Regions from separate parts of the Paenibacillus sp. FSL W7-1279 genome, predicted to be linked through region 2. Evidence: riboswitches for the same ligand, from Rfam matches in the RefSeq annotation. Region 2 holds a riboswitch; each other region holds the start of a gene.
The links. Region 2 has a riboswitch for thiamine pyrophosphate ahead of MKY82_RS28460 (ECF transporter S component). Riboswitches for the same ligand answer to the same signal wherever they lie in the genome.
Positions count from the first base shown of each region.

Region 1: another riboswitch for thiamine pyrophosphate. It lies ahead of MKY82_RS22800 (YkoF family thiamine/hydroxymethylpyrimidine-binding protein); the one in region 2 lies ahead of MKY82_RS28460 (ECF transporter S component).
Region 3: another riboswitch for thiamine pyrophosphate. It lies ahead of MKY82_RS03175 (ABC transporter substrate-binding protein); the one in region 2 lies ahead of MKY82_RS28460 (ECF transporter S component).
Region 4: another riboswitch for thiamine pyrophosphate. It lies ahead of tenA (thiaminase II); the one in region 2 lies ahead of MKY82_RS28460 (ECF transporter S component).

Region 1 is NZ_CP150215.1:5,074,536-5,080,278, reverse strand. It holds gene MKY82_RS22820 (methyl-accepting chemotaxis protein) at 94-1,344, opposite strand; gene MKY82_RS22815 (class I SAM-dependent methyltransferase) at 1,529-2,251, opposite strand; gene MKY82_RS22810 (nucleotidyltransferase domain-containing protein) at 2,396-3,094, shown strand; gene MKY82_RS22805 (YjcZ family sporulation protein) at 3,212-3,310, shown strand; gene MKY82_RS22800 (YkoF family thiamine/hydroxymethylpyrimidine-binding protein) at 3,383-3,988, opposite strand; TPP riboswitch at 4,073-4,175, opposite strand; gene MKY82_RS22795 (nitroreductase family protein) at 4,361-4,963, opposite strand; gene MKY82_RS22790 (ABC transporter permease) at 5,494-5,743, shown strand, end outside.
Region 2 is NZ_CP150215.1:6,284,087-6,289,829, forward strand. It holds gene MKY82_RS28450 (energy-coupling factor transporter transmembrane component T) at 1-168, opposite strand, end outside; gene MKY82_RS28455 (ABC transporter ATP-binding protein) at 165-1,841, opposite strand; gene MKY82_RS28460 (ECF transporter S component) at 1,834-2,463, opposite strand; TPP riboswitch at 2,554-2,666, opposite strand; gene asd (archaetidylserine decarboxylase) at 2,831-3,634, shown strand; gene MKY82_RS28470 (SDR family oxidoreductase) at 3,710-4,564, opposite strand; gene MKY82_RS28475 (AraC family transcriptional regulator) at 5,252-5,743, opposite strand, start outside.
Region 3 is NZ_CP150215.1:745,512-751,254, forward strand. It holds gene MKY82_RS03155 (TatD family hydrolase) at 1-711, opposite strand, end outside; gene MKY82_RS03160 (ABC transporter ATP-binding protein) at 791-1,624, opposite strand; gene MKY82_RS03165 (ABC transporter permease) at 1,678-2,433, opposite strand; gene MKY82_RS03170 (MTH1187 family thiamine-binding protein) at 2,430-2,723, opposite strand; gene MKY82_RS03175 (ABC transporter substrate-binding protein) at 2,816-3,847, opposite strand; TPP riboswitch at 3,962-4,073, opposite strand; gene MKY82_RS03180 (VOC family protein) at 4,245-4,628, opposite strand; gene MKY82_RS03185 (GGDEF domain-containing protein) at 4,861-5,743, shown strand, end outside.
Region 4 is NZ_CP150215.1:1,392,114-1,397,856, forward strand. It holds gene MKY82_RS05955 (iron-siderophore ABC transporter substrate-binding protein) at 1-330, shown strand, start outside; gene MKY82_RS05960 (hypothetical protein) at 1,737-1,994, opposite strand; gene MKY82_RS05965 (VOC family protein) at 2,138-2,638, opposite strand; TPP riboswitch at 2,901-3,004, shown strand; gene tenA (thiaminase II) at 3,144-3,830, shown strand; gene thiM (hydroxyethylthiazole kinase) at 3,883-4,725, shown strand; gene thiD (bifunctional hydroxymethylpyrimidine kinase/phosphomethylpyrimidine kinase) at 4,722-5,741, shown strand; gene thiE (thiamine phosphate synthase) at 5,738-5,743, shown strand, end outside.

The DNA of each region.
Region 1 (5,743 bases), 1.2 Mb from region 2:
GTGCTCAGGATGTTATCCTAGCACAGCCATTTTTTGCATTTCGGCTCGTTGCCGCTTCGAAAGCGCGTATACATTATGTAGCGTGTACCTTACTTAAAATTTGAAAATGTTGATCGTTTTTTGCAGCCGGAAAACGGCATTATTCATTGCTTCCGCTTCCTCGGCCATCTTCTGGATCGATGAGATGCCTTCATTCATGGATGCCGACACCTGCTCCGTTCCCGCGGCGGATTGCTGCGTGATTGCCGATATATTCTGAATCGCGGAAGAAATGCTCTTCGCACTTTCGAGCATGGATTCGCTCTCCTTGGAGAAAGCGGCGATCTGTTCCGAAATATACTGCACACTGTTTACAATCTCCATGAACACCAGCTCAGCTTCACGGATCATTTCGGTTTGCTGCCTGACGACCTCTTCATTAATTTTAATGTTCTGGGTGGCATGTTTCACGTCCGATTCGATGCTCCGTACGAGATTGAATACTTCCCGTGTTGATGACGTGGATTCTTCGGCCAATTTACGCACCTCTTGGGCGACAACGGCAAAGCCGGCGCCGTGCTCGCCTGCTCTTGCCGCTTCAATGGATGCGTTCAAGGATAACAAGTTGGTCTGATCGGCAAGTTCCGAGATCGTCTCCGTGATCTGGGTAATTCCTCTGGCACTCCGGGCCAGTGCATCAATGGACTCCGCGACTTTGGCCGTTGCGTCAATATTACGCTGCATTCCTGCGGACTGCTTGGCGACGGAGTCCCTTCCTTGCTCTACCAGTCCCAGCGTTTCGATCGAACGGGTATTCATTTCCTGGGTTGAATGCGTATAGTTGCTGACCTTCTCCTCGATCTCGCCAATGGAATGTGTCATTTCGGCTACGTCTTCCGAAATTTCGTTAGCCCCGATGGCCAGCTCATTGGAAGATAAGGAGACTTGATTCATCACTTGAATGAGCTCCTGGTTTTTAATCGAGATATTGGAGCTTGAGGTCATGACCTGACGCGTAATATCCGAGGTTTCCTGCAGTATTTTACGAAGCTTGTCCACCATGCTGTTGAATGTTCTGCTTAGATCGTTCATGCCCCCAACCTCTTCTACCTGGAAGGTGAAGTCGCCTTTAGCGATTTTGGCAGAAACGCTGGAGATTTCCGCAAAGGAGTTAGTAAGCGTTTTCTCAATAAGACGAGAAAGAGGAAAAGTAAGACCTGTTAGTACCACCACGATGACCACGCCAATGATTGCTTTACCCATTAGAATAAACGCAAGCAGCATTGGAACCGCAAACAAAGTGGCAATGAGAAAACAGGCTGCAGTAATTTTTCGTGAAATAGGGAGTCTGTTGAACCATGCCATAAGAATGAGTCCTCCTCAACAACATAGGATATATTTACCATGATTATAGCATCGACGGGCAAAACTAGATAGAACGAATTGACAAAAAGTGTTGGATTAGGTCGAAAGAACTGAAAATGAGGAAAGAGAGGGGATACGTAGCAAATATGCGAATCCCCACTTGATGCATAGATGTGAAAAGGTTCTATTTTACTGCCCGGAATAAGGCGGAAGCGAGATAATCGGTATTATCCAGAATCATGCGATCATGCTTGAACAGCGTTTCCCAGAGCGCAACATCGAACAGGAGTCCTTTATCGCGCTGTTCAAATGTATCCAGATGACGTGTCTGCTCTTCCTTTAACTGCTCATTGAAGTGATTGTACTCCAGAATTTCTTCCTGTTTAAACCCGCAAGCCAAGAGGGATTCCTCCCATTCTTCTCTCATCATCAGATTAGGTATTCCGAAGAATTCGAGCAGTTCCTGAAGCTTTGCTTCCGGCATGGGCTTATCTAGCAGTAATTCTCTGTCCAGCAGGACGCCTCCGCGATCCAGAACGCGGTAATATTGGGGCAGCGACTTCGAAGTATCCGTAAATACGGTAACAGACTCGGCCATGATCAGATCAAATTGATTGTCCTCGAAAGGCAATGCGCATACATCGGCTTGATGGAACTGCACGTCGATTTCCATCGCTTCGGCTCGTGCTCGTGCTTTTTTGATCATATTTTCGTTCAGATCAATAGCTGTCACTTGATACCCCATCTCTGAAAGATGGCATGCGGTTCTGCCAGTTCCGCACCCCACCTCCAGAATGCGGCTGCCCGGTTGAATGGGATAATTCTTCAGCATTCTGAGGGTTGCCTCGAATCCTCCCGGGTGGGCACTGCCCATGCCTAATTTAGAGAGCATATGAATGTAGTTCATCTCATCTATCCCTTCTTCCCTTGTCATCAACATGAGGGTAATCGTTTATTTACCATATGATTCAGGTACGTTTAGGGTTTTAGCTGAATTAGATATTTTGAGCCCTTTTTTCGGGAGGATCAGAGTCATAATGGAGGAAACGTCATGAGGATGGAACCGGTAGAGGCAGCGGAACGCGTCATTCAACACGATTATCCCGACTGTTTGCTTGCCGTGCTTGGCGGCAGCGCGAGCAGAGGCGAATATAATGAACAATCCGATTTGGACATTATGGTCCTTGAACGAGAGGGTCATGATTTCAGCAGGAGGACGATAGAGGCGCATGGATGGATCGCGGAAATCTTTATATTGTCTTTATCCTCCTATCGCGAATATTTTGACGAGGGAGTGATCGCGGCGAATCCGTCATTTCAGCGGATGATCGCAGAAGGGACGGTGCTGCGCCTTATGCCCGAGGGGGAAGAGGTGCGGACGGAAGCCCAAAGCGATTTGGATTACGGACCTCTGCCCTTGACGATAACCGATATTAACGACTACCGTTATGTGCTAACCGAGTACATGCTGGACTTGAAGAGTCCCCGAAGCGATGGTGAAAAATGGTTTACGGTGCACAAAATAGCCGCGATTCTCTGTGATTTTGTACTTAGGGTGAACCGGGAGTGGACGGGTGAAGGGAAAACGCTGTTCCGCCTGTTTAACCGCTTTGACACAATTTTAGGAGAGCGATTGGAAACAGCGCTCGCGGCGATGTATCGCCAAGATGATCCTTCTGTTCTAATGGCATTTACCGAGGAAATGCTCCGTCCGTACGGAGGGAAACTTCTCATCGGTTATGAGGAATAAAATATCGATGCCAATAGATAAAGAGAGGTACATTAGCCGTGACGCTAGCAAGGCGCGGTAAATACTATAATAGTGTGATTACATCACGGCATACTTTAAATCCAGGAGGGGATCTTCATGAGCGGAGTATATGGCGGCGGTGAATATGGCAATTCAGTAGGAATTATTTTGGTTCTCTTTATCCTGCTCGTAATCATCTTGAGTGCTTGGGTTTAAACCGTCAAGATTCTTGGCAGTAGTGACAGAAAAGCCCGGCGCATGCCGGGCTTTTGTCTGCCTCAATCGAACTCAATTCGATGCGGCTTTAACCGAGGGGCTGTGAGCGGACACCACTGCAGTCATGACCAGATGGCTGCTGTCGGATTGGATCGCATGCAAAAACGCCTCTTCAAGAGACCCGAACACCCGGGATAAGGAACCGTCCAACCGGCTGGCGTAATGAACGCTTCCGGCGAACGTACCGGCTGCCTTCGCACGATTTACTTCACCGTAGATGACATCCATGTAGTTGTCCGTACCCATGGGGTAAAGAGCGAATTGGCAGGCAGTCTCCATATCGGCATGTTCTCCGATGTCGTTGTTCAAGCGGGTTGAATCCTCAGTCATATATACATCGGCGTCCGTATCTCCGGGGCAGCCAATGGAATAAGTGCCATTAAAAACAGTGTGCACGCCACTCGCCGCAGCATGGGCGAATATCGCTCTTGTAACATCAAAGACATGCTCTGCACGTCCACGAATACAAGTGCTCACATCGTCTGTCTGAATCCACACCTTTCCCGCATCCACAGATTGCAGCGCGCCCAGGATGACCTCCACAAACCGGTCTGTCATGGGAAATACCGAGAACCGGCATCCGACGATCCGGCTGGTTCCGCAAACAAGCTCATTCATTTTCATTTCCTCCCCATTATATAAGTCCACGCAAAAAAACCGCACCCCATGAAGAAGGTGCAGTTATGCCTACGAAAAGAAATAAACATAAATGCTACACTTCCCCACGCTAGTATGACCTAGATCGGGTGATAAGGGTTAACGGCAGCCCGCCGTCTCTCAGCACATGGCACCCCTAGTACAGCCAACATCTTATGTAGTTGGTTACCGCAAGATTTGCCCCGGAGCTTCATGTTATCGTAGAAGTTCGAGGGTTCTTACCTGTGTAATTGTATCGTTTTGCCATCGGTTTTTCAATCTTTGCCCATTATAAAAAAAACCGCCTGTCCCATTTGCAGGAACTTAGGGAGGCGGCTTTTTTCATCTGTTTGATTAGTTATATACTTTCACGCGATCTTCAAGCGGTGCAAATTCTTTTTCGCCTGGTTCAGCAACCGGCTTACCGAAAGGCATTTGAGCAATCAGCTTCCAGCTTTCCGGGACGTTCCATTCGGCTTTTACTTTTTCGTCGATCAGCGGGTTGTAGTGCTGCAGGGATGCGCCCAGACCTTCTGCTTCAAGGGATGTCCATACTACAAATTGCAGCATGCCGTTGGATTGGTTGGACCAAACCGGGAAATTGTCGGCATAAGCGGCAAAGCTTTGTTGCAGCCCGGCAATGACGTTATTGTCCTCGAAGAACAGTACCGTACCGTAACCAGCGCGGAATGAAGCCATTTTGTCGGCAGTGGATTTGAATGCTTCTTCATCGCCAACAACTTCCTTCAGGATGCCTTCCGTGATGTTCCACAGTTTATCGTGCTGTTCGCCAAGCAATACAACGACGCGTGCACTTTGGGAGTTGAAAGAAGACGGAGTATATTTAACCGCTTCGTTTACGATCTCCTGAATACGCTCGTCCGAGATAACGGATTCTTTGCTAATCCCGTAATAAGAACGGCGATTTTTGAGTGCAGCTGAAAAATCTTTAGACATTGAAAAAAACCTCCTGGTGTAATCGAATTTGCATACGCCTGATTAGAAGATGTCCCTTACTACAAGCAAATATGCATTTTTCGTTATTAGCCATAAAACCAATTATTATTCCACATTAACTTACGTTTAGTTAGAAATAATAATTCTGTTAGGATATTAATATAACTTAGAGGAATTGTCAACGAATTTATATAATTTTTCTTATCCATTTAATAAGAATTGAAACAGTCGTTTTTAGAGAAGTCTCATTATTGCAGAAGCTGCATTAAAGGGAGACTTAACCAAAGTGTGATTCTGTCCTGAGGATAAAAGCTATGTCTCCACCTAACTTCATATTATGAACAATTCATGAACAAAATATACTTGTATGAACAATTTAATTGATTTTGATTCTCAATTATACTTGTCGAGCCAGAATGAGGATGATATAATGCATATCAGAACGCGATTGATAATCAATCTCAATGAGAATGGTGACGGAAATTGCATGATCCCGGGTATTTAGAGACATACGCATAGAAGGAAGAGCCATGAAGATTAGATACTTATTTGCAGCCGTTGTGGTACTCTCGATAATCTCATTATTTATTGGAGTTAAGGATATCTCGCCACTGCAATTGTTCTCGATGACAGAACAACAACAGCATATTATGCTTGTCAGCCGGATTCCTAGGCTTGTCAGTCTCATATTGGCGGGTGTCAGCATGAGCATCTGCGGATTGATCATGCAGCAGCTCAGCCGCAATAAGTTCGTATCGCCCACCACGGCAGGTACGATGG
Region 2 (5,743 bases):
CCCGCTAAGCACCACGAGACAGACCATAAAGATGAACGCCTGATACAAAACAAAATCAAGATCATGGGTTAACACCGTCATGAAAAACAGCGCACAGATCAGACCCAGCTTCACCACCGGATTCGCCCGGTGCAGCCAAGTGATCCGCACGGGATTCCATATGTTCATGCGTTCACCCCCGTGAGGCGATGATCGGCCGCGGCTAAGGTACCCCGGGGGTCGGCAGCGCCGTTTGCTCCCTTAGCCGCCTGCCGGGATTCAATCCCGCCAGACCAGCGCGGGGATGGCATGCTCGAGGTCAGCTGTCCCTCCCGTATTTCCCATATATGCGTGGCGACCCGCTGCGCGATCTCCATTTCATGCGTCACCATGAGAATGGCGGTTCCCGCACGGCGCAGCTTCTCGCACATCTCCAGAATCGCGAATGTATTCCGCGCATCCTGTCCGAAGGTCGGCTCATCCAGAAGCAGGACGGACGGCTGTCTTGCCATGGCCGTAGCCACGCTCAAGCGGCGCTTTTGGCCTGTCGACAGCTGGTACGGATGCCTGGCCTCCAAGCCATTCAGTCCAAAACGTTCAAGACAGCGCTCGGCCTGCGCCTTCGCTTCCTCCGGCGGCACATGATCCACCAGCAGCGAGTAAACCACCTCATCGCCGATGCGCTCCGTCAGGAATTGAAGCTCCGGATTCTGAAACACGAATCCGATTTGGCGCAGCTGCTGCTCTCTCTTCTTCCGAACCTTCCTGCGTTTGCCCTGAATGACCTCTTCCCCGCAGAGCATATAGGTCCCTTCGGCGCGAAGCAGCCCCATCAAACTGAGCAGCAGCGAGCTTTTGCCTGCTCCGTTCGGCCCTACCACCGCAATGAATTGTCCCGGAAACACCTCGGCCGAAGGGAGCGTGATGACCGGTTTATCCCATCTCATTCCCCTGAAATTCGCCAGTTGAATGACAGGCTCCCCACGTTGAGCATACGGCGGAGCAGCCTCATGCAGGAGATTACCCCGCTCATCGCCAAGCGCATCGACCGGAGCAAACAACTCTCTGCCCGCCCGGGTCTGCGCATAATCATCCCATACGCCGGGATACCAGATTCCATAGGCTTGGAGTTCCCGCTCGAATTCTGCGAATATCGCTGCCGGAGGACCTTCGCCCAGAATCACGCCATCCGGGCTGAACAGCACGACACGATCCACGTATCTGGCCATTTCTTCGATCCGGTGCTCCACGATGATCAGTGTCCGCCCTTCCGATACGGCCTTCACCGCCGACCAGATTTGCTCCCTTCCTTCCGGGTCGAGCAAGGCAGATGGCTCGTCAAGGAACAGCACCTCCGGCTCCAGCAGCAGAGCCGAAGCCAGCGCTAACCTTTGCTTCATGCCTTGGGACAAATGCCCGATCGGCATATGAAGCTCCTCAAGATCAAGCCCCACCTCGCGGAGCGCCGCTTGCATCCGCTCCTTCATCTCATGGCGGGGGACACTTAGATTTTCCAGTACGAAAGCCAGCTCTTCATCCACGTACGGCATGCAGAACTGGGTATCCGGATCTTGGAATACATACCCCCAAGAGCGCGGAACCAGCTGCGACTCGCATTTCATCGGCACCTCCGTTGCGCGGGGAATCATCCCGCTAAGCACCTGCAGCAGCGTGGATTTGCCGCAGCCGCTCGGACCGAGCAGCAGCACCTTCTCCCCGCGGACAGCCGAGAAGGAGAGGTCTTTGAACATCAGTCGCTCCTCGCCCGGATACTTCAGACGCAATCCCTCCACATACACGGCCGGTTCCGAAACCATCTCAGCGGACTGAGCCGGAACCAGGCTAACCGTGGCATTAGACATGGCGCGGATCATCCAGTGCTTCGTAATCCTTCTTCGACGCAGGACGCAGCAGGGATGTGACGCCCGTGCGGTCCAAGGCTTTGGCCAGCAAGAGCATGAGCAGACCTGCAATGACGGCACCGCTGAGTACTCGCATACCGTATTTGGCCAGGAACATCCACGTCTGCAGGTCATCGGTATAGCTGTAATAGAAGTCCATGATCATCGATCCGATGGCTGCGCCTGCTCCGGCAATCGCCAGCGTCCACGCCGAGGTGCTCCGATAACGGAACGCCGCGAATACCAATTCTGCCCCAAGTCCTTGAATGAGGCCATACAGCAGCAGAGTCAATCCCCAGCCGCTGCCAAACAGCACTTCTACGTGGGCAGCCGCCACTTCCGCAATGATGGCCACTCCCGGCTTACGGATTAGCAAGTAAGCAAGCGTGGCTGCAGCGAACCACATTCCGTATAACAACTCATCCGCTTCAAAGAACAGCGGTTTTAACAGATTGTAAACCGAACCCCAGAAGTGATAAATGACGCCAAGCACCAGCGATACCAGCACCGTCACCAAAATATCGCTTAACCGCAGCCCTTTTCGGGGCTGAACCCCCAACTTCTCTTGCACAGATGTTCCCATAACCACACATTCCCCTCTCCACCTCTATTTTTGTGTAAACACAACAAAAAACCGTCTGGAAAACGCGCAGACGGAAAAATAGGCCCTATGTAGGCAGGGTCGGATATTCTCTACGCTGGCATTACCCAGTTCAGATTAACGGTCAACAGCGGATAACAGCTGCAATCTCAGCCTGATTCACTCAAGCCCCCGTATTCCCTATTCGGTTTCATGTTAATCTTAAAATACACATTCGTTCTCCAATTAGCAAGAACCTTTTTTCAAAAATGGCTATTTATTGATTTCCAGCTCATTCTATGTCAATATCAGAGTGATTGGCTTTTCCACCAACGTTTATTGCTGACACCTATGCACAAAGGAGAATGACATGGCTAAACAATTGCTGCGTCTGATGACTGAGCTGTCCTCCCGCAAGTGGCTGTCCCGAATCATGGGGCATTGTTCCCACAGCCGGCTGAGCCGTCATCTAATACCTGCATTCATACGAATTTATCAAATTCCGGCGCATGAAGCGGAGAAAGAAATCCACGAATACCGCTCACTGAACGAATTCTTTTCCCGCCGGTTAAAAATAGGCCTGCGCGCCATAGACGACACCGCCGATGCCATGGTAAGCCCCGTCGATGCCACGATTTCGGCAATGTGCGCCGTTAATGCCGGCACCATTCTGAGCGTCAAGGGACAGGATTATACCCTGAGCGAGCTGCTCGCCAAATCACCGAGAATGGAAAATTACATCAACGGCTACGCATTTGTATTGTATTTAAGCCCAACCGATTATCATCGCATTCATTCCCCGGTAACCGGTGTTCAGGCGGAAAGCGAGCATCTAAAGGGACGCGTTTACCCCGTGAACGATTTTGCGATGACCCATATCCGGCACGTGCTCAGCCGTAATGAGCGCCTCATTACCTATATTGCGCATGAGTTCGGCGAAGTTGCCGTCGTGAAGGTCGGAGCCATGAACGTGAGCAGCATCCGTTATGCTGACGAGAACGTGAAGAAATACGAGATCGGCGATGAACTCGCGTACTTTGAATTCGGCTCTACCGTCGTGCTTCTGACAGAGAACGGCACGTTTACTCCGCGCGGTGACCTGGAACCCGGCTCCAAGGTGAAGATGGGAGAGCTGCTTGGTTTGCTACACCCGTCCCCAACCAGAAGAGGGTAACGCCATTCACCTTAACAAGCTTCACCAAGCATCGCATGACAAGTTAAGGCCATGAATCATTCGCTGCATGAATGATTAACGCCTGTCCAGCATCCGATAAACGATCCGCTGAAACAGCCGATCCGGCAGCACGCCCTTGATCCATGCGGTCAGCCGCGTACCTCGGGGCAGCGTATAGCGGAACCTCGGTTTGGACATGGACGCAATGTTTGCCACAAGCCTGGCTACCTCCTGCGGATCCCCGCTTCCCCTGGCTGTCCGCTCGGAATAGTCCAGCACGCCCTTCAGCAGACCGCTGTAGGGTGATCCTTCCTTTACCGTAAGCTCCCCAAAACTTTTATTCCAGATCGGCGTGCCATAGGCACCGGGCTGGATCAGTACGACATCGATGCCAAAGGGCATCAACTCCATGGACAGGCTCTCACCAAACCCCTCCAGCGCAAATTTGGATGCCGCATAGGGACCATAACCCGGAAAGCCGACCACGCCGCTAATGCTGCTCATGAGAATGATTTTGGATCGTCCGGTCTTGCGCAGCAGCGGGAGCATATGCTGCGTTACCGATACGGTCCCGAAAAAATTCGTCTCCAACTGCTTGCGCCAGCCGCTGAGCGGTACTTCCTCCACCATGCCGCCTACCGCTTCGCCGGCGTTGTTCACCAGCACGTCCAAGCGGCCGAACTTCTGCTCTAACTCCCAAGCAGCAGCCTTGACTTGTTCCTCTAAGCATATATCCAGCTGGAATACGTGAATGCGTTTGACAACGTCTGCTTGTTCGGCTCGGGTCATCAGCTCTGCAGCCGCCTCCGGCCTGCGCAGACCCGCTGCCACGTCATAGCCCGCTTTTGCCAGCTCCAAGCTGATGAGCAGTCCGAACCCGCTCGACGCGCCCGTGATCAGCGCAACCTTTCCTGCTCCCGCCGTTACCACCAGATCACCGCTTGCTCCGCCAATGCCGCTCTCTCCGTCACACCCGTCACCCTTCCGTTATCCGAACTGCCTGTCCGGTCCATTACAACCCTGCGTTTAGCGCTTTATACATATCCCTAATATAACAAATTTTCGCAATGCCAACAGAGTCCCTATCCGTATATGCACCCTTTTACAACGTAATCAGACAGACTCCCTATTCCCATGTACATCCATTAAATAGCCCCACAAAGTGGAGCCTATGCTTCGATGCTTATTCCAAATACTTTGCGGGACCCCAATACAAAATGCCCCACAAAGTGGAGCCTATGCTCCGATGCTTATTCCAAATACTTTGCGGGGACCCCAAAACATATCAAAAAAAAGGGAGCCATTTAGCTCCCTTTTGCGTTCATCCAGAGAAAAGCGTATATGATAACGGGATTCAATGTCCCCCGTATGTAGGCCTAGGTCTCGTTAAAACCACACATTCTGATGATCCTGAGTCGTTGTCTTCATGCGGCGCAAGCGATTTCTGAAAATACCGCAGCCACCGCGACTAAAGAAACGTCCACGCACCCGTCTTCTTGGGCTCATTCCTCTCTCCCCCCTTCAAAATGAAACTGTATGTCGTTTTTACCCTAAATCGCTTGCTATGAAACCCATTTGCCCTTCGACCCGCCAGGTAAGTTATGGAAGAGCGGGAAATCACCGAATCTCGGATGGGCTCTTGCCCGTATACTGCTTAAATTGCCGGCTGAAAAAGAATATATCCCGGTAACCCAGCGCGTCGGCTACCTCCGTTACGTTCATCCCTTGATGAAGCAGCAGATGCTGCGCCCGCTCGATCCGCATCTGAATGATGTAGGACTGCACCGGCGTGCCGATCAGCTCCTTGAACTTAATCGAGAAGTAACGGGGGGACAACCCCGCTCTGGCCGCCAAATCCTCGACCCGATGGGGAACCCCCGGGTGCTGGCGAACGTAATTCGCGATTTCATGGATCGCCTCGGAAAGCTGATTGCTTGCTTTTTTGACCACCGGCTCAGCGAGATCCGAACGCAGCAGATGAATCATCAGCTGTTTCAGAATAAGCTGCCCCTCCTCCAATGATCCATAGGGTTTGTCCAGATACAAACGCACGTAGCGCGCGAGCAAATATTCGAAATCCATCGTTTCCGTCAGCTTGCGATAGGATGC
Region 3 (5,743 bases), 2.0 Mb from region 2:
CCGAGGATGGGTCATCTGTCCGGTGAACGGACCTTCGAACGGCCAAGGTCCATCGGTTTCGGTCATGACGAGGTGATCCGGATACCTACATGCCATAGCACGAATTTCTTCCTCATAGAGGATGTCGGGCGTAAAGGAAATATAGTATCCGTTGCCCGCCATTCGCTGCAAGGTGTCACGGGAGCCCTTAAACCAATGAAAATGGGCACGAGTGACGCCGTATTTTTCGAGCAGATCACATGCGATATCCGCATCTTCATATACAGCGTGCAGAATGACCGGTTTATGATGCTTCTTAGCAAAAGCTATAAATTGCTCCAACAGATAGGCGTAAGGGCGGTTATCCCAGGGACGGCCTTCCGATTCAGCCTCCAGCCTGGCGTAATAGGGGAGACCCACCTCTCCTACGGCAACCATCTCATCGACATGCTCTGCCATCCAATCCAGCAGCCCTTCGATTTCGTCAGAGGAAGGGAGGGGCTGCTCCGGATGATAACCGAAAGCCGGCCGCACCATCAGTCCGTACTGCCTGGCCAGCTCCAGGTTTCGCTTGCAGGAAGTCAGATGCATGGAGACAGAGATGATGGATTGAACCTCATGATGGCGGATGTCCGCGAGAATCGCTTGTTGATCGGATAACGAATAACTGTCCAGATGAATATGAGTGTCGATCAGGGGGGAATTCGCTTCATTCTGCATGAATGATTTCATGGTTACATCACCTCGCTTGCAAGCTTCCACGAAGCGCTTTGCCCATCATGGATGTATGTATTACGCTGGCCTTCATCGGTCAGCGCTTGTGCTGTTCTTCCCGCATGATGGCGGAAATTTCGGTTTTTAATGCGATGAAGGACGGATCCATCAGGATGTTTTCCCGGCGCGGGCGGGAGAAAGGGACTTCTACCCGTTTCAAGATGGTTCCGGGCCGTGCTGATAGGATATAGATACTGTCCGAGAGGAGCAGCGCCTCCTCGATATGATGGGTAATCATCAGCACCGAACGGCGCGTATCCTCCCAGATATCGAGCAGCCAGCGCTGCATATCGCTGCGCGTTAACGCATCCAATGCACTGAACGGTTCGTCCAGGCACATAACTTCCTGCGGACTCATCAGTGCGCGCAGAAAAGCCGCCCGCTGCTGCATTCCGCCAGAGAGGGTGTGCGGATAGGCCTTTTCGAAGCCGCTGAGTCCGGCGCGTTCCATCCAGCTGCGGGCATGTTCCCTGGCAGCGGCTTTCGAGGTGCCTCTCAGCTCCTCGGGAAGGAGCACATTGTCCTCCACCGTACGCCAAGGGAATAGGGCCGGCTGTTGAGGCATATAGGCGATGCGGCCTTTTTCCCCGGTCACGTCCTGACCGTCCATGAGGACAGAGCCTGCATCCGGAGCTGTTAACCCCCCAATGATATGGAAGAGGGTGCTCTTTCCGCTGCCTGAGGGACCGATTAAGGAGACGAATTCCCCGGGTTGTACTTGAAGCGAAAGGCCATCCAGCACATGCACTTCGCTGCGCCGGTCGCGGAAGGTTTTTCGAAGGGTGCGAACCTCGAGGGCAGGTGCGGTTGAGACCGACGCAGCCGACGGGTCAGCCCCGTCCTGGACCGTCAGGGGTACTTGATGTGTCATATCGACAAATGGCCTCCTATCATATAAGATTCGTTACGTCTATTCACGGAGACTCAACCTTTTCGATTCCAGCGGATGAGCCGCTTCTCCAGCAGAGTGATCAGCAGCACCATCAGCAGGCTGAGCAGGACGATGACCAGGATGGCAACAAACACCCGATCCGTGCGGTAGCCGGATTTTTGCAGCATCATGTAGTAACCGATTCCCCGGTCCGAGCCGATCCATTCCCCGATAACCGCACCCATGACCGAATAGGTGGCCGCAATTCGAATCCCGGAGAAGATGGAGGGAAGGGCATGCGGCAGCTCCAGCTTGCTGAAAATTTGCCAAGAGGTAGCCCCCGCCATCTGCATGTAGTTCATCATGGTTCGGTCAGTACGGGCCAGTCCGTCCAGTGCCGCAACAGCGACGGGGAAGAAGCAGACCAGCGTAATCACGATAACCTTGGGCAGCATGCCGAAGCCGAACCAAATCATGAGAAGCGGGGCTAGGGCGATTGTCGGCACATTCTGGCTAAGAATAAGAAGTGGATAAAGAGCGGTTTTGAGAAAAGGAACCATGTGCAGTGCCAGCGAGATGACTAGGCCGATCGCCGTACCGATCATAAATCCGACCAAGGTTAATTGCAGGGTGGCCGCTGTATGCTGGAAGAGACCGGAAGCTCCGGTAACGGCCTCATGCCCGATGGCCGTCGGCGCAGGCAGAATAAAAGGTTCAATGTCGAATATAGATACTGCGGCCTGCCATACCACCAAAAAGAAGAGGACCGCCACAACGGGCGGCCAAACCGAACTCCACCAGCTTCTCATGGACGGTATTTCTCAGTCAGCTTATCCATGCTGATGCCGCTGGGATGATGAGCGATTTTAACTTGGGATATGATGCTGGGACTTCCCGCATTCACCAGCGCTTCATGCATGCGCTCCACGATCTTGAGCAGCTCGGCGAGCTCACCTTCCATGGTCGTTTCGAGTGCATGAACCTCGTATTTCACGCCTGATTCCTGAATGACCTTAATCGCTTCATCTACATAAGGGATGCTGTCGGCCCCGTTTGGCGTTCTCGGTATCACTTGAATGCTCAAAAGTGTATTCGCCATGTAAACTCATCCTTTCGTGCAAGCTATAATGTATTGGAAGAAAGGCAGCCTTTTGCAAAGGCCGACTTTCTTCTTTTTAAATAAAAATAGCCTTATGGCTGCTCCGGTAAAAAATCATTGGTGAATGCGCGGTCCGCGTCAAGTTCCTTCTCCAGCAGCTTACGCTCAAACATCCAGTCTGCATATCCCGACCATACTTCGGCTTTCTGTTCGCCCCAGCGGGATGCATCATCCTGATAACGGGGGCTCAGCCATTTCTGGCTGGCGAGAACCAGTTCGGCATCGAGGTCAGGAACCGCCTTCGTAAGCAGAGCTGCCGCATCTTCAGGATGTTGAATCGCATAGTCGTATCCTTTTGAAGTCGCCCGCATGAACGCTTTGATAAGCTCGGGGTCTTCCTGGATCAGCTTCTCGTTCGTCACGATCACTGGTGTGTAATAATCAAGCTGCTCGGAGTAGTCCTTCACATAAATCATGTCAAGCGGTTCATTGCGAAGCTCGGCTTCAATCCCCGTCCAAGCATAGAAGATCCAGGCAAAATCAATGTCGCGTTTGACGGCCGTAAAATAATCGGCATCGCCCATATTGACCATATTCACCTTGCTGACATCGGCGCCATCGATCTCCATGATGGATTTCATGACGGCCTCCTCCACAGGCGAGCCCCAGCCGCCATAGGATTTTCCTTCAAAATCGCCTGCCTTCACGATGCCTTTGTCCTTGGGGGCGGCAAAGCCGGACGTATTATGCTGAATGATCGCTGCAATGGAAACGAGCGGCAAGCCTTGGGTTCTGGCCAGCGTTACGCCTTCCTGATAACTGATGCCAAACGGCACGTTTCCGGATGCGACCAGCGTATCCGTTCCGCCTGCTCCCGGCTGGACGATCTGGACATTAAGCCCTTCTTCCTCATAATACCCAAGCTCCTTCGCTGCATACAGGCCGGTGTGATTCGTATTGGCGGACCAATCGAGCATCAGATGCACGTCACGGAGTTTCCCGGAAGTCTGACTGCCTTCACCTTCGGCACCTGTCTTTTTGTTCTGTCCGCTTGTGCCGCATCCGGACGCGACCATCAGCAGGACGCAAGCGAGAAGCAGCGGAATCCATCTTCCCTTCTTCATCGTTTCTTCTCTCCTTTGAGTTCTCTTTCTATTACCTCGCAACTCCACAAAAAAAACGCCCTGATGATATCAGGACGCATGACGGCGTAAGTGTATACCACGGCAAATAAATAGCTGCCGCAAACATGGGCTTCCTACGCTGGCATTACCCAGATCAGGTGTAAGGGTCAGTATCATATCGGATACACTCTCAGCCGGCTATATCCCAGCTCCCCCGGTATTTATGAAGTTTTGATCATTACATCCGCTATTATAGTCCTAACACACCAGACCTGTCTAGTTCGAAGGAGCGCGAACGAGGCAGGTCTTTGCTCAGAACACTTGCCATGGGAAGGATTAATTAATCCTATGAACCTTTCACGGAATAAAGGATTTGAATAAGGCTTCTATATTGAGGTTAGCGCTGGAAGAACTCAATCCATTCCCCTTCGGGACCATGAACGAAGAAATAACGGAAACCATTCGGGAGCGTCACGATCTCCTCGTCCAAGTGAGGAACGTCAAGTCCTTGAACCCGGGCATATTCCTCTTCAATGTTATCCGTGCTGACTGCAAAATGATGAACGGTGCCCTCCGCTGGCAGCGTGTCGCTGTATCCCTGAATAAGCTCGACTTCCGTCTCGTTGCTGCCGTTAAATCCGAGGAACGCCAGCTGGATGACGCCATTCGTATGGGTCAGGCGATCCTTTAGTTCTAGTCCGACTACGGATGTATAGAAGGCGATTGTAGCTTCTAGGTCCCGGACAACAATACCAACATGATCTAATCGTTTCTGTGACATGGTTCAACACCCTTTCCGATCCATATGAGATATGACTGAAATATTATCACATAATCCCTATACGTCAAGTGGGAGTTGTGTTCATGCAGGGCTGATACAGATGATTTTTCTTTCATTTCCTCATCTTTACTTTTGGGTGGGTAAAAAGTATCATGAGAAATAGAAAGATTAATTCAAAAGACCTAACATATGAAAGTGATCCAGCTTACCCTTTGGCCGAGGAGGAATGCTTATGAGTCCAACTCCAGCAGATCATCTGTGGATTCGACTCGCCATGATATATGCATTCATTCAGATCATGATTGCTCTGTGGATGCCTGAGGCTTTATCGCTTCAGCGTGTTCTAGTCATTATTCCTCCTGCAGCCGCCTCCGTTTATTTAATGCGGATTAGTCGGCGTTATGAGGTTCATCTTCGCAGGTTTTGGCTTATTGTGAGTCTCGGATTAATGGGGGATGCAGCGGCACGAATCATTCACGCTTGTTATGTTTGGTTTGAAAAAGAGAGCGCTTTCTCGCCGATCCTAACCCACTTATTCTGGGGACTTGAACTCATTCTGTTCGCAAGTTCTCTCATTTATTTATTCCGGCATGTTCAAGGTTCGTTTCGGGGGCTCCGGTTTATGCTGGATATCGTGATTGTTGGCATAGCCGTCATGACAGTAGGGTGGGAATATTTCATCAAGCCTGAGCTTCAGGGTCTGGCCCATGAGGCAGTATGGGGAAACCTTTGGGTGGACATGCTGTATCCCCTGTGCGCAATGGTACTTATTTTTTTTACGCTGGTGTTGTATTTTAATACCGGACTGTTAGGGAAAAGGGCGGCCATTCTGTTATGTCTAGGCGGAAGCGCATATATTGCCGGAGATGTCCTGTACATCTATCTCGTTGATCTGATGGGTATCGAGGTTCGTTCCTATCTGTATCCACTCTATACGATATCGGTATTATTCATTAGTTTCGCAGGTGGGCAGTCCGCTCCTAATTCCCGTAAACCATCCGTTGGCGAGCGGGAGCCGCGTTCAGTCGGAAACCTGATCGTAAGGTACCTGCTTCCCTACAGCGTGCTTGGCGGGATGTTTGCCCTTATGGCGCAGCGGTTTGGAGGGTGGACTG
Region 4 (5,743 bases), 2.6 Mb from region 2:
ACGTTCTCGGGCGTTATTTTCGATAAAATCGGCATCGCCCGCAACGACATGACCAAGAACGCCAAGGACGATTTCGTTGACGAGATCACGAAGGAGCGTTTACCTGAGGTGGAAGCCGACAGACTATTCTACTTCACTTATGAAACCGGGGATGGCGGCGCCAACCAAACCGAGCAGGAATGGATCAACGATCCACTGTGGAAAAACCTGAACGTCGTCAAGAACGGCCAGGCCCACAAAGTGGATGATGCCATCTGGAATACAGCAGGCGGCATCCTGGCAGCGAATCTGATGATTGACCAGCTTCAGGAGTTTTACGGCATTCAGTAATGAATGAAGACGAATGCAGCAGGCTAGTATTGTCGTATAGCGGATGATGCTAGGAAAAAGCAAAAAAAGGAGGCATCCCTCAAGATCTAAGATCTTTTGGAATGCCTCCTTTTTTGTATCGCCGCGTGGATAGTATCGCAGCGTGGATAGTATCGCAGCGTCGGCAACATTGTAGCGTCGGCAGCGACGCGCGTAGGTAGTACCACTACGTTGGCAATCACAGCCTAGCCAACATCGTCGCATTGCAGCGTGGTCAGTATCGCAGCGTCGGCAACATTGTAGCGTCGGCAACATCGTCGCATTGCAGCGTGGCCAGTATCGCCGCGTGGTCAGCATAGCCAACATCGCCGACCGCATAACAGCGTCGGCAGCATCGCCGCTATGCAGCGTGGCCAGTATCGCTGCGTGTGCAGCACCACCGCCTCACCGCTTATGTAGCTACGTGCACACCACTCACCGGCACAGCTTTGCCAGCTCCGTTCTTCGTACCGCTTCCCCTGACCTGTTAACGGACACCAGTTCCCTTATTTGCCTGATTCGGGCCCGATTCTTAAATCTAACGGACACAGGATCCCTTATTACCGCAAAAAGGTATCTATTTACCATCATATTCTAGAAATAACGTATCTGGTGTCCGTTAGCTCTCGAAAATTACGCCTTTTCAGCTAAATAACGTACCCTCAGTCCGCTTGCCTCGAGCAAGTCGCACTAAGACTAGTAGTCACATCAAGGCCAGTAACACCAATCCCAGCAGTAGCTCCAAGATCAGTAGTCGAACCAATACCAGCAGTAGTACCAGGATCAGTAGTAGCACTAAGATCAGCAGTAGCACTAAGACCAGCAGTAGCCTAGAAGTAGCCTCAATACCTGCAGTTAGTAACAAGGCCACCTGTTAACGGACACCAGATCCCTTATTTGCCTGATTTGGTCCCAATTCTTAAATCTAACGGACACAGAATCTCTTATTACCGCAATAAGATGCCTATTTGCCATCATATTCTATGAATAGCGTATCTGGTGTCCGTTAGCTCTCGAAAATTACGCTTTTTCAGTTAAATAACGTATCCCCAGTCCGCTTGCCCTCCGAGCAGTCGCACTAGACTAGTAGCTGCATCAAGATCAGTAATAGCACCAAGCCCAGCAGTAGCACCAATACAGCAGTAGCATCAATACCAGCAGTAGCACCAATACCAGAAGTAGCACCAAGATCAGGAGTAGCCTAGAAGTAGCCTTAACGGACACCAGTTCCCTTATTTGCCTGATTCGGTCCCAATTCTTAAATCTAACGGACACAGGATCTCTTATTACCGCAAAAAGGTGCCTATTTACCATCATATTCTAGAAATAGCGTATCTGGTGTCCGTTAGCTCTCAAAAATTACGCCTTTTCAGCTAAATAACGTATCCTCAGTCCGCTTGCCCTCGAGCAGTAGCATCAATACCAGCAGTAGCACCAATACCAGCAGTAGCACCAATACCAGCAGTAGCATCAATACCAGCAGTAGCATCAATACCAGCAGTAGCATCAATACCAGCAGTAGCATCAATCCCAGCAGTAGCATCAATACCAACAGTAGCATCAATACCAGCAGTAGCACCAATCCCAGCAGTAGCACCAATCCCAGTAGCATCAATCCCAGCAGCAGCTACATACTCTGTGTTCACCCAGTTTCTACCTCTAAACCATAGCTACTCTGAGTTACCCGGTCCCTACATCGATCATAATCGACAGCCATCCAAGCATACCCCTGGGGAACCGAACCACCCATGTTCTCCCTGAAATAACGCTTTTGCTTCCCTTCACCTTGTTACGAAATCTTCACCACGATTTCCGCTCCGGCAACATAGGTCATTGCTTTCATGTAATCCGGGTCTTGGGCGCGTCGTTCCATCTCTTCGGGCGTGAGGTCCTCCATTCGCGTCTGAATCCACCATAAGTTGCCGAACGGGTCCCGTACCCGTCCCACCCGGTCGCCGAAGAACAAACTCGTTGGCTCCGTCACCGAGACGGCTCCTGCGGCGAGCGCTTGCTGGTAAGCAGCATCGCAATCCTCAACATATAAGCGGAGGTACGCCGGGCTATCCGGCCATTCCGGCTTCGCGTCAAACATCATGACGACGGCATCCCCGATTCGCACCTCGGCATGGCCGATGACACCATCGTCAACATAGACGCGGGCTAACTCTTCGGCTTGAAAAGCCTGCTCCAGGAATTCAATCAGCGCTGCGGAGTTTCTTGAGATGATCCACGGTGTCACGGAGGTGTAGCCATCCGGAATGGGGTTAACCGCTTTTGATGGGTTCGTCATAAATAAGCTCGCTCCTTTAAACTTCATTTTTTTGAATAACGTTTATGTACTCATTATGTAGGGGAATACATGACAACCCAGCGTCAGTGTTTCTGAAACAAGTGTTGGGTAGCCGGCGTTTTTTATTCGCGAAAGACATCTGCCACCGTACAACATCATGATCCACCGATCACGGAAGATTTCGCACGTGGGGTTCTGTCCGCGAACCGTTAACGTTTGACAGCATCTACAAACCTATGTACAGTATTAGACAAAAGAATAGGAAGTCCACTAGGGGAGCCGTTAGCGGCTGAGACAAGAGCGTATCTTGGACCCTTTGAACCTGATCTAGTTCGTACTAGCGTAGGAAAGTGGAGCCTTCGTATATAAGGTCTTGGTGCGTTTTTGGCGCACTCGGGCTTGTTGACGAAGCCGCTCCAGTTTTCGGGGCGGCTTTTTAGCGTTGCCTGGAAAGTCGTGTCTTATGGACTTCCTGCTCTTCAATATGTTGGAGGAGGGGACAAAAATGAGTTTTACGCAAGAGCTCCGTCAGCAGGCGGGAGGCATTTTTCAAGCAATCTTCGATCATCCCTTTGTAAAAGGCATTGCCGAGGGGAAACTGGCGCGGGAACAACTGATCCACTATGTGAAGCAGGATTTTGAGTATTTGAACGCCTACATGCGAATTTACGGCATCGCCATATCCAAATCGACCAGCCGCGAAGAGATCGCAACCTTTAACGAACAAATCTCATTCATCCTGCATAGCGAGGTGCATCCGCATCAGAATTTTTGCGCAGCCGCCGGGGTGACTTACGAAGAGCTTCAAGGCTATCCGCTGGCTCCGTCCGCGCATCACTATATCCGTCATATGCTGACGGTGGCGCATGAGGGCAGTCTGGGCGAGATTATGGCCGTACTGCTGCCTTGCCCGTGGACCTACCTGGAGATTGGCCGCAAGCTGCTGGATGAAGTGAAGCCGGATGAATCCCATCCGTTCTACGACTGGATTTATTTCTACGGCAACCGGGGGGAAGACGCGACAGCCAAGTTCTGCAGCCGTGTCGATGAATGGGCGGAGCGTGCGACGGCAGCCGAGCGAGAACGGATGAAGGAGCATTTTATGCTGAGCTGCCAGCTGGAGTATATGTTTTGGGATATGGCTTATAAGCAGGAGGAATGGCCGGTGCCGCTGCAGGCTGCGGTGCTGTAAGGAGACCTAACTAGCTCATAAATTCCAATATAGCGAAGAGAGGCTGATTCATATGCATACATGGGAAAATGAAGTTTCGGCGCTTTTAACAAAGGTACGGCAGACGAGCCCCCTCGTTCACAACATGACGAACGTGGTGGTTACGAATTTTACGGCTAACGGCTTGTACGCGCTGGGCGCGTCGCCGGTCATGGCTTACGCGCCGGAGGAAGTGGCAGATATGGCCGCCATCGCAGGCGCGCTCGTATTGAACATCGGCACGCTGAACCGCGAGCTTGTGGATGCGATGATCATAGCTGGACAATCGGCGAACGCACAAGGCGTGCCGGTCCTGCTGGACCCGGTCGGTGCGGGAGCAACCCGTTTTCGGACGGAGTCGGCGCTGCGGATTCTAAGCGAGGTGAAGGTGTCGCTCGTGCGCGGGAATGCGGCTGAAGTCGCTCACCTTGTCGGGGAGGCCCGCGAGATCAAAGGCGTAGACGCTGGCAACAGCACGGGCAGTGATCATGCCGAGCTGGCCGTGCGGGCTGCGCGCGAAGTAGGCACGATCGTGGCCATTACCGGTGAAGAGGACGTGATTACCGATGGAAACGAGGTACGTATCATTACCGGCGGGGATGCTCTCCTCACGAAGGTAACCGGTGCAGGGTGCCTGCTGACCTCGGTGCTGGGTGCCTTTGCCGCAGTGGAAGCAAACCTGCTGCTTGCCGGTACGGCGGGCCTGGCCTTCTACGGGGCCGCGGCGGCGAGAGCTGCAGAGCGAACCGCGGACCAGGGACCTGGAAGCTTCCAGATTGCTTTCCTGGATGAGCTGGCAAAGCTTCATCCGGGCTCGCTGGAGGGCTATGCCGCTGTCCGGGAAGCGGAAGCGTCCGCTGCAGGTGGCGCACGATGAGCAGCAAGTCTCACGTTCCTCGGGCACTGACGATTGCGGGGTCTGACAGCGGCGGCGGTGCCGGCATTCAGGCTGATCTGAAAACCTTCCAGGAGCTCGGCGTATACGGCATGTCAGCGATTACGGCGATCACGGTGCAGAACACATTGGGGGTTCACGGCGTATATCCGCTGCCTCCCGAAGCAGCCGCGGAGCAGATTGAAGCGGTTGGCTCGGACCTCGGAGTCGATGCATTGAAGACAGGCATGCTGTTCAATGCCGAGATCATTCGCCTGGCTGCTGACCGGATCCGGGCATTCGGCTGGGAGAAGGTCGTTGTGGATCCCGTGATGATCGCCAAGGGCGGAGCAGAGCTGCTGCAAAGCGAAGCAGTGCAGGCTTTAAGAGAGGATTTGCTGCCGCTGGCGTTAATTGTCACCCCCAATATACCGGAGGCCGAAGTATTGGCGGGGATGCGTATCCGCACGAAGGAAGATCGGAAGGAAGCGGCGAGACGTATCCAGGATCTGGGGCCCAAGATCGTTGTGATCAAAGGCGGCCATGACGAGGGAATGACCGGCGGCGGTGAAGTTGCGGATCACGAAAGAGACAGGGGATCAGCTATGGCGGCGGGTACGCAGCAGGAAGAGTTGTCTCAGTCCGAAAGTACGTATCGCCAAACAAGAACCGCCAGCCATAACGGGGAGTTTTATGAGGGACGCTCCCCCATGATCAAGAACGATGACAGATTCGGTAATCCCGACAGTCCTTCAGTCATGGACCTCGTATACGATGGTATCGCCTTTACAGAATTATATGGACAACGAATTCATACCGTTCATACGCATGGTACCGGCTGTACTTTCTCTGCCGCGATTACCGCAGGCCTGGCCAAAGGCTTGAGTGCATTCGATGCCATTCAGAACGGGCGCACATTCATCCAGGCGGCCATTGAGGACGGCTTAAACCTGGGACAGGGACACGGCCCAACGAATCATTGGGCGTATCGTCGCCGCCATCAGGAGGTGCTGCGATGACG